2 regions of the Paenibacillus woosongensis genome follow, and region 2 is predicted to be linked to the other one. Evidence: a T-box and tRNA genes for the amino acid it is inferred to sense, from the RefSeq annotation. Region 2 holds a T-box; the other holds one or more tRNA genes.
The links. A T-box is a leader RNA that pairs with one kind of tRNA and senses whether it is charged. The one in region 2 lies ahead of QNH46_RS18680 (arginine--tRNA ligase), so its partner is inferred to be a tRNA-Arg.

Region 1: it encodes a tRNA-Arg, which carries the amino acid that the T-box ahead of QNH46_RS18680 (arginine--tRNA ligase) is inferred to sense. The anticodon was not compared.

The regions. Positions count from the first base shown of each region.
Region 1 is NZ_CP126084.1:4,603,843-4,607,240, forward strand. Features, by position in the region: gene QNH46_RS21270 (TetR/AcrR family transcriptional regulator) at 1-512, shown strand, start outside; tRNA gene QNH46_RS21275 (tRNA-Gly) at 1,269-1,342, opposite strand; tRNA gene QNH46_RS21280 (tRNA-Pro) at 1,350-1,426, opposite strand; tRNA gene QNH46_RS21285 (tRNA-Arg) at 1,449-1,525, opposite strand; tRNA gene QNH46_RS21290 (tRNA-Gly) at 1,533-1,607, opposite strand; tRNA gene QNH46_RS21295 (tRNA-Leu) at 1,615-1,699, opposite strand; tRNA gene QNH46_RS21300 (tRNA-Lys) at 1,713-1,785, opposite strand; tRNA gene QNH46_RS21305 (tRNA-Gln) at 1,792-1,866, opposite strand; tRNA gene QNH46_RS21310 (tRNA-Val) at 1,880-1,955, opposite strand; tRNA gene QNH46_RS21315 (tRNA-Glu) at 2,143-2,217, opposite strand; tRNA gene QNH46_RS21320 (tRNA-Thr) at 2,246-2,321, opposite strand; tRNA gene QNH46_RS21325 (tRNA-Asn) at 2,325-2,400, opposite strand; rRNA gene rrf (5S ribosomal RNA) at 2,407-2,523, opposite strand; rRNA gene QNH46_RS21335 (23S ribosomal RNA) at 2,740-3,398, opposite strand, start outside.
Region 2 is NZ_CP126084.1:4,084,427-4,087,824, forward strand. Features, by position in the region: gene QNH46_RS18670 (ABC transporter substrate-binding protein) at 1-345, opposite strand, end outside; gene QNH46_RS18675 (LacI family DNA-binding transcriptional regulator) at 481-1,518, opposite strand; T-box leader at 1,716-1,935, shown strand; gene QNH46_RS18680 (arginine--tRNA ligase) at 1,988-3,398, shown strand, end outside.

The DNA of each region.
Region 1 (3,398 bases), 520 kb from region 2:
CTCAGAAAGCGGGGGTTGCGGAAGGAACGATCTTTCGCCACTATAAAACCAAGAAAGACCTGCTCCTCTCCATCGTATCTCCGATGATGAGCAGGCTAATTGCCCCCTTCGTGTGGAATGATTTCAAAGAAGTGCTGGAGTCAGACTACCCTACGATCGAGGACTTTCTTTATGCGCTTGCAGTTAATCGCTTGAATTTTGCCCGCAAGCATATTAAGCTCATTAAAATTTTACTGCAGGAAATCCCGTTCCAGCCCATGCTGCAGGAGGAGTTCAAAAAACATATCGGCAACAAAGTCTTCCACAGATTCGCTGAAATCGTGGAGCATTTCAAAAGCAAAGGACAGATCATCGAAATGCCTGCTCCTTCCCTGCTGCGATTCAGCGCTTCGGCCATGATTGGACTGTTCATTTCCCGTTTTGTCATCTTTCCCGACCAGCCTTGGGATGAGGACAAGGAAATTCGGGATACGATACAGCTCATTTTAAATGGAATATCTGCCAAGCCCTAAACCAATAAAAAATTAAAAGCCTGACGGAAAACACGATGTTTTGCTGTCAGGCTTTTATGCATTTGATTTGAAGGAAGGCAGCAAGCCATATGCCTGCTACGCTCAATAGATTGTGGGCTAATGCCACTTGCCCTGGAAGGTGTAGGTCTTTTTTGTGAGCAGCCCAGGACCCTATAATGGGCAGGCAACTGCTCGTTAGGAGTCGCTTCAATCATCCCATCAATATCACGAGTCATATAGTGGAACGGGAATGTATGTCTCCAAATCAAGAGTCATTGGAGTACATTTAATATAGTTCTACTTATTTAAATGGATTTATAGTAGTTAGTTTTTGCGGAAAAGGAGGGAATGTAGATTTAAATGGATTTCATGTCGTAAGAAGTAGGGGAGATGCTCCTCAAGGTCTGGATTCTTGATTTTAGATGCAAAAAATCCATCTAATCCCCTGAAACATTCGTTTAGAGCATAATTAGATACATCAATTCCATTTAGTCCGGTCAGGTTGAAGTCCAACTGTCTATATACGAGAAGCTAAAGAATGGGGATAGGCACTGTTCTGGCCTGTTGCTTGCTTTCCATAAACAATTATAAATAATCATAATATCCCCTTGCGGGATTCTGCAAAAAGCCTAAGGATGGGCCCTTTAGAGCCTGCACGGACGATCGGCCCCCTGTGGCTTCTCTCTCCATCTACAGAAAACAAAAAAATAGCCCACATAAACAAAAAAACTGCCTGTTGGCAGTGTTGTTTGTTTATGGAGCGGGTGATGGGAATCGAACCCACGCTACCAGCTTGGAAGGCTGGAGTTCTACCATTGAACTACACCCGCATCATTATGGTCGGGACGACACGATTCGAACATGCGACCCCCTGGTCCCAAACCAGGTGCTCTACCAAGCTGAGCTACGTCCCGTTAATGATGTGTTAAGTTAAAGTGGCACGCCCTGAGAGATTCGAACTCCCGACCTTTTGATTCGTAGTCAAACGCTCTATCCAGCTGAGCTAAGGGCGCATAATTATGGAGCGGACGACGGGAATCGAACCCGCGACCCTCGCCTTGGCAAGGCGATGCTCTACCGCTGAGCCACGTCCGCATAACTATGGTGCGCGTGGAGGGACTTGAACCCCCACATCCGAAGACGCTAGATCCTAAGTCTAGTGCGTCTGCCAATTCCGCCACACGCGCATTTTTGAAAAAGTGAGCCATGAAGGACTCGAACCTTCGACACCCTGATTAAAAGTCAGGTGCTCTACCAACTGAGCTAATGGCTCGTACAATGGCTGGGGATATAGGATTCGAACCTATGAATGACGGAGTCAAAGTCCGTTGCCTTACCGCTTGGCTAATCCCCAATAAAATTTCAAATGGTGGAGGCTAACGGGATCGAACCGCTGACCCTCTGCTTGTAAGGCAGATGCTCTCCCAGCTGAGCTAAGCCTCCATATGTAGGACAGTGTTCATCTGAAGCCCCAAGGGATTCTCATCCCTACTGATGCTTATAATGAAAGTGGTGACCCGTAGGGGATACTCTCACTTCGTTCGAGACTGCGATGTTACTGCTAACGACGCTTATGCTCCGACGAACCCCTTTATGGGATTCTCATCCCTACTGATGCTTATAATGAAAGTGGTGACCCGTAGGGGATTCGAACCCCTGTTACCTCCGTGAAAGGGAGGTGTCTTAACCCCTTGACCAACGGGCCATATGTTTACTACACAAAGCAAAGATAGTGGAGCTCTCAACCGGGATCGAACCGGTGACCTCATCCTTACCATGGATGCACTCTACCTACTGAGCTATGAGAGCAAATGGCTCCCCGAACAGGACTCGAACCTGTGACAACTCGATTAACAGTCGAGTGCTCTACCGACTGAGCTATCAGGGAACATCCGCTTGGCGACGTCCTACTCTCCCAGGACCCTGCGGTCCAAGTACCATCGGCGCTGGAGGGCTTAACGGTCGTGTTCGAGATGGGTACGTGTGGAACCCCTCCGCCATTGCCACCAAACATGATTTTTGCGCTGCTTCCGCTTCATCGATCTGCTATCGCAAAATATCAGACCTTAGAACAGACATGCAGCTTAAAATCGACTCAGGTTCTTGATCACCTGAAAACTGGATACGAAACTTCATTTGCGTGTTAGCCCTTACTTGGTTCACCGGGGCCCCCGAAAAGTATTCGGTATACTCTTCGAAGCCTCCGCTTCACTTTTTGGGGTAAAGTTTGGATAAGCCCTCGACCGATTAGTACCTGTCAGCTCCATACATTGCTGCACTTCCACCTCAGGCCTATCAACCTCGTCGTCTTCAAGGGGTCTTACTAAATTGGGAAATCTCATCTTGAGGAGGGCTTCACGCTTAGATGCTTTCAGCGTTTATCCCATCCGCACGTAGCTACCCAGCTATGCTCCTGGCGGAACAACTGGTGCACCAGCGGTGCGTCCATCCCGGTCCTCTCGTACTAAGGACAGCTCCTCTCAAATTTCCTACGCCCACGACAGATAGGGACCGAACTGTCTCACGACGTTCTGAACCCAGCTCGCGTACCGCTTTAATGGGCGAACAGCCCAACCCTTGGGACCTACTTCAGCCCCAGGATGCGATGAGCCGACATCGAGGTGCCAAACCTCCCCGTCGATGTGGACTCTTGGGGGAGATAAGCCTGTTATCCCCAGGGTAGCTTTTATCCGTTGAGCGATGGCCCTTCCATGCGGTACCACCGGATCACTAAGCCCGACTTTCGTCCCTGCTCGACTTGTCAGTCTCGCAGTCAAGCTCCCTTTTGCCTTTGCACTCTGCGAATGATTTCCAACCATTCTGAGGGAACCTTGGGGCGCCTCCGTTACTCTTTAGGAGGCGACCGCCCCAGTCAAACTACCCACC
Region 2 (3,398 bases):
ATCAGGAGCGGTATCTGACGCAAGAGATGTCAACAGCTTCTGATCATAGTTGTCCGGTACGGATTCGACTTTGACTTTAATGCCAGGATTTTTTTCCATAAAAGCGTTAATTGCATTCTGGTAAGGCTGAAGCGTCTGTCCGGAGTCCCAGGTCATAAAACGAAGCGTCACTTCATTTCCTTCAGTACCTTTATTGCCTCCATTAGCTGCTGTCCCCGGCGAATTGGCACCGCTTTCACTTTTGCCGCCGCAAGCGGACAGCAAACTGAGACACAACGCAGCTACCAGAGATAGCATAAACCATCTTTTGTTCCTGCTGTTGTCCTTGCTTCTACTCATGCTCATTTTCACATTGACCCCTCCCTAATGTGTGGTACATGTATATGTGAGCTTGCCTCCATCGGCAAGTTGTCACCATTTGGTCAAAAATTTAAACGTTTAGATTTTATTGGAAAAGAGGAGCTGTCTCGAAAAATTCTCTCATTTCTTCGGGGCAGCTACGGAATCACGCTCAATCAACCGGCAGACCGGCATATTCACAGGCTCGTTTTTCTTTCCTTGCATAAGGTTATGGAGAACCTCCATCGCCTGGTATCCCATTTCATGCAACGGAATATCCATGGTTGTAATGCGGGGAGTCAAATAATCGCTGAATTCCCGATTATCGAACCCGATCACAGACAAGTCCGCCGGTACCTTTACTCCGGCTTCGTTTGCCGCTTCCAGAACCCCGACGACCATAACATCATTCATAGATAGAATCGCTGTCGGCGGCTCCGGCAAAGCCAGCAATTCCTTCGTTAATCGATAGCCGGACTCCCGTTCCCAATCCCCCATTTTAATATACAGCGGGTCAAAGGGAAGTTCGAACTCTGTTACGGCCTTGTAATATCCATTCAAACGCAGGCGGGAAGGAATCGAATCCATCAAGCCGCTGATGATAGCGATTCGCCGGTGTCCTTTCTGAACTAAATAGGACATTGCTTCATATGATGCCTGTTCATCGTTATATTGAATGGCGATATCGTTCTGGGTATAGCCGTACGTGTAAACGATCGGTTTGCCCTCCGTATCGATCAAACCACTCAAGTCCCGGGTATGTACGCCTACATAAATGATCCCGTCCACCTGCTTGCTGAGCAGTTCGGATACGGCGCTTGTAGCATATTTTTTGTACTTGTCGACGTTGTCGAAGTCGCGGCCGATCCGTTTATCCAGACGCAGGTTCGTCAGCAAAATATGCAGATCATGGCGGTCGCCATAATCGTTAATACCGTCAATAATTTCTGGCGTGTTAAATACGGTAACGTCTTCGGCAATGACGCCAATTGTATCGGTACGTCTTCGTTTGAGGCTTTTAGCAATATCATTTGGCTTATAATTGAGCTCTTCGATCACGGCCAATACCCGTTCACGCGTTTTGGGACGGACATTCCGCGTGCCATTGAGGACGTAGGAGACGGTAGCCGTAGACACATTCGCCCTGGCTGCTATATCTTTAATGCTAATGTTAGACATACTCCACCTCCTCGACATAATCACTATTCTCAAGAGATCTAAACGTTTAGATTTATATTTTTTATACCATATCCATTTTTGTTCTGCAAGCGTTTTCTTGTCATTTAACTAAAATATTATTTTCACTCAGGTAAATATGATTAAAAAAAAGGTGGATATTTATGGAGGAAATTGGTTATAATAGTTCAAACTTCATATGTGCATCCATGATTGGAAGAGTAATTATTGTCCTCTATGTCCAAGCGAGCCGGGAGGGTGAGAGCCGGCCGGAGTCAATAATGAAACGGATCCATGAGATGGTCTTCTGAACAGTTAAAGTAGGAAGGCCCGGCAGACACCGTTATGTTATGAGTGGTTAGACATTTATGTTTAACAACAAGAGTGGTACCGCGAGTACGATCAGTCCTCGTCTCTTATGAGACGTGGGCTTTTTTATTTTTTACAACAAACTTTTATTGGGGGGGATTGCATGTTAAGTCATTGGATGGTGGGGCATATAACCGATGCTGTTCAGAGTCTGTGTGAAGAGCTAGACGTGGTGGGCACTACAGTGCCCATTGTCAAAATTGAACAACCCGCAAGCCTTGAGCATGGCGACTACTCCAGCAGTATTGCGATGCAATTGGCAAAGGCACTTAGAAAATCTCCTCTGCAAATCGCAGAGCTTATCAAGGCCAAGCTCGTCCAGCAGGGGAGTATGCAAAATTTATTGAGCCGAATCGAGATCGTCTCTCCCGGTTTTATAAATTTATATATTAACTGGGAAACATGGATGCAGTGTGAGTTCGTTCTGCCAGAATGTTCCGCTGGAAAAGTAGTGATCGAACATACCTCCATCAATCCGAACAAGTCAGCGCATATCGGCCATTTAAGGAATTCATGTATTGGCGATACGTTAGTAAGGCTGCTAAGAAGAGTCGGCTATAAGGTCGAAGTTCATAATTATATCGATGATTTAGGCAATCAATTAGCGGACACCGTGGTTGGGCTGCTGCACATTCCTTTAACGGGAGAACACGAGCGTTTCGGAGATTATTGCTGGGATCTCTACGCAACAACCAACAAAGCATATGCCATTCAACCTGAACTGGCCGAGAAGCGAATCGAAGTGCTTCATGACCTGGAAAGCGGCAGCTCCAACATATCTTGGGTAGGCATGCTTGCGGCGGAACGCATCGTTCGTGAGCATCTTGAGGATATGAGCGCATTCGGAATTCAATACGATTTGCTCGTCTGGGAGAGCAGTATCGTAAGAGAAGGATTTTGGCATTCGGCGTTTCAACTGCTGCAGAAAACCTCTTTATTTTACCAAGAAACCGAAGGCCGGCTGGCTGGGTGTTGGGTTTTGAAGCAAAGCGCTGAAGAACAGGTTGTGGACAGTATGCAGAAGGCAGCGACCGATCATGCCGCAGATAAAGTTCTGGTGCGTTCCAACGGCATTTTAACCTATACAGCCAAAGATATTGCCTACCATTTGTGGAAATACGGGCTGTTGGACAAAAATTTTACGTATCAGAAATTTTCTGGTGATTTATGGATAACCCGCTCTTCTGGGGTCGAGAACACTAATTTCGGCCATGCCGATTCAGTTATTAATGTCATTGATTATCGGCAGGAATATCCTCAGACCATGGTTAAGCAGGCGCTGGGTTATTGGAAAGAATCAGAAAAGCTGCATCATGTCAGCTACGGGGTAGTCTCATTGAGTCCTTCTTCGGCCCTGGAACTAGGAATCGACATATCCGAGGGCAAGAGCTCGTATGCTATGTCCGGACGCCAGGGAATTGGAATTAAAGTAACCGAGTTGCTGAATATCATGGAGAGCGTGATCGAGCGCAAGCGTACGGAGCAAAGCGGGCTGTCCAGCAGAGTGATTGCGG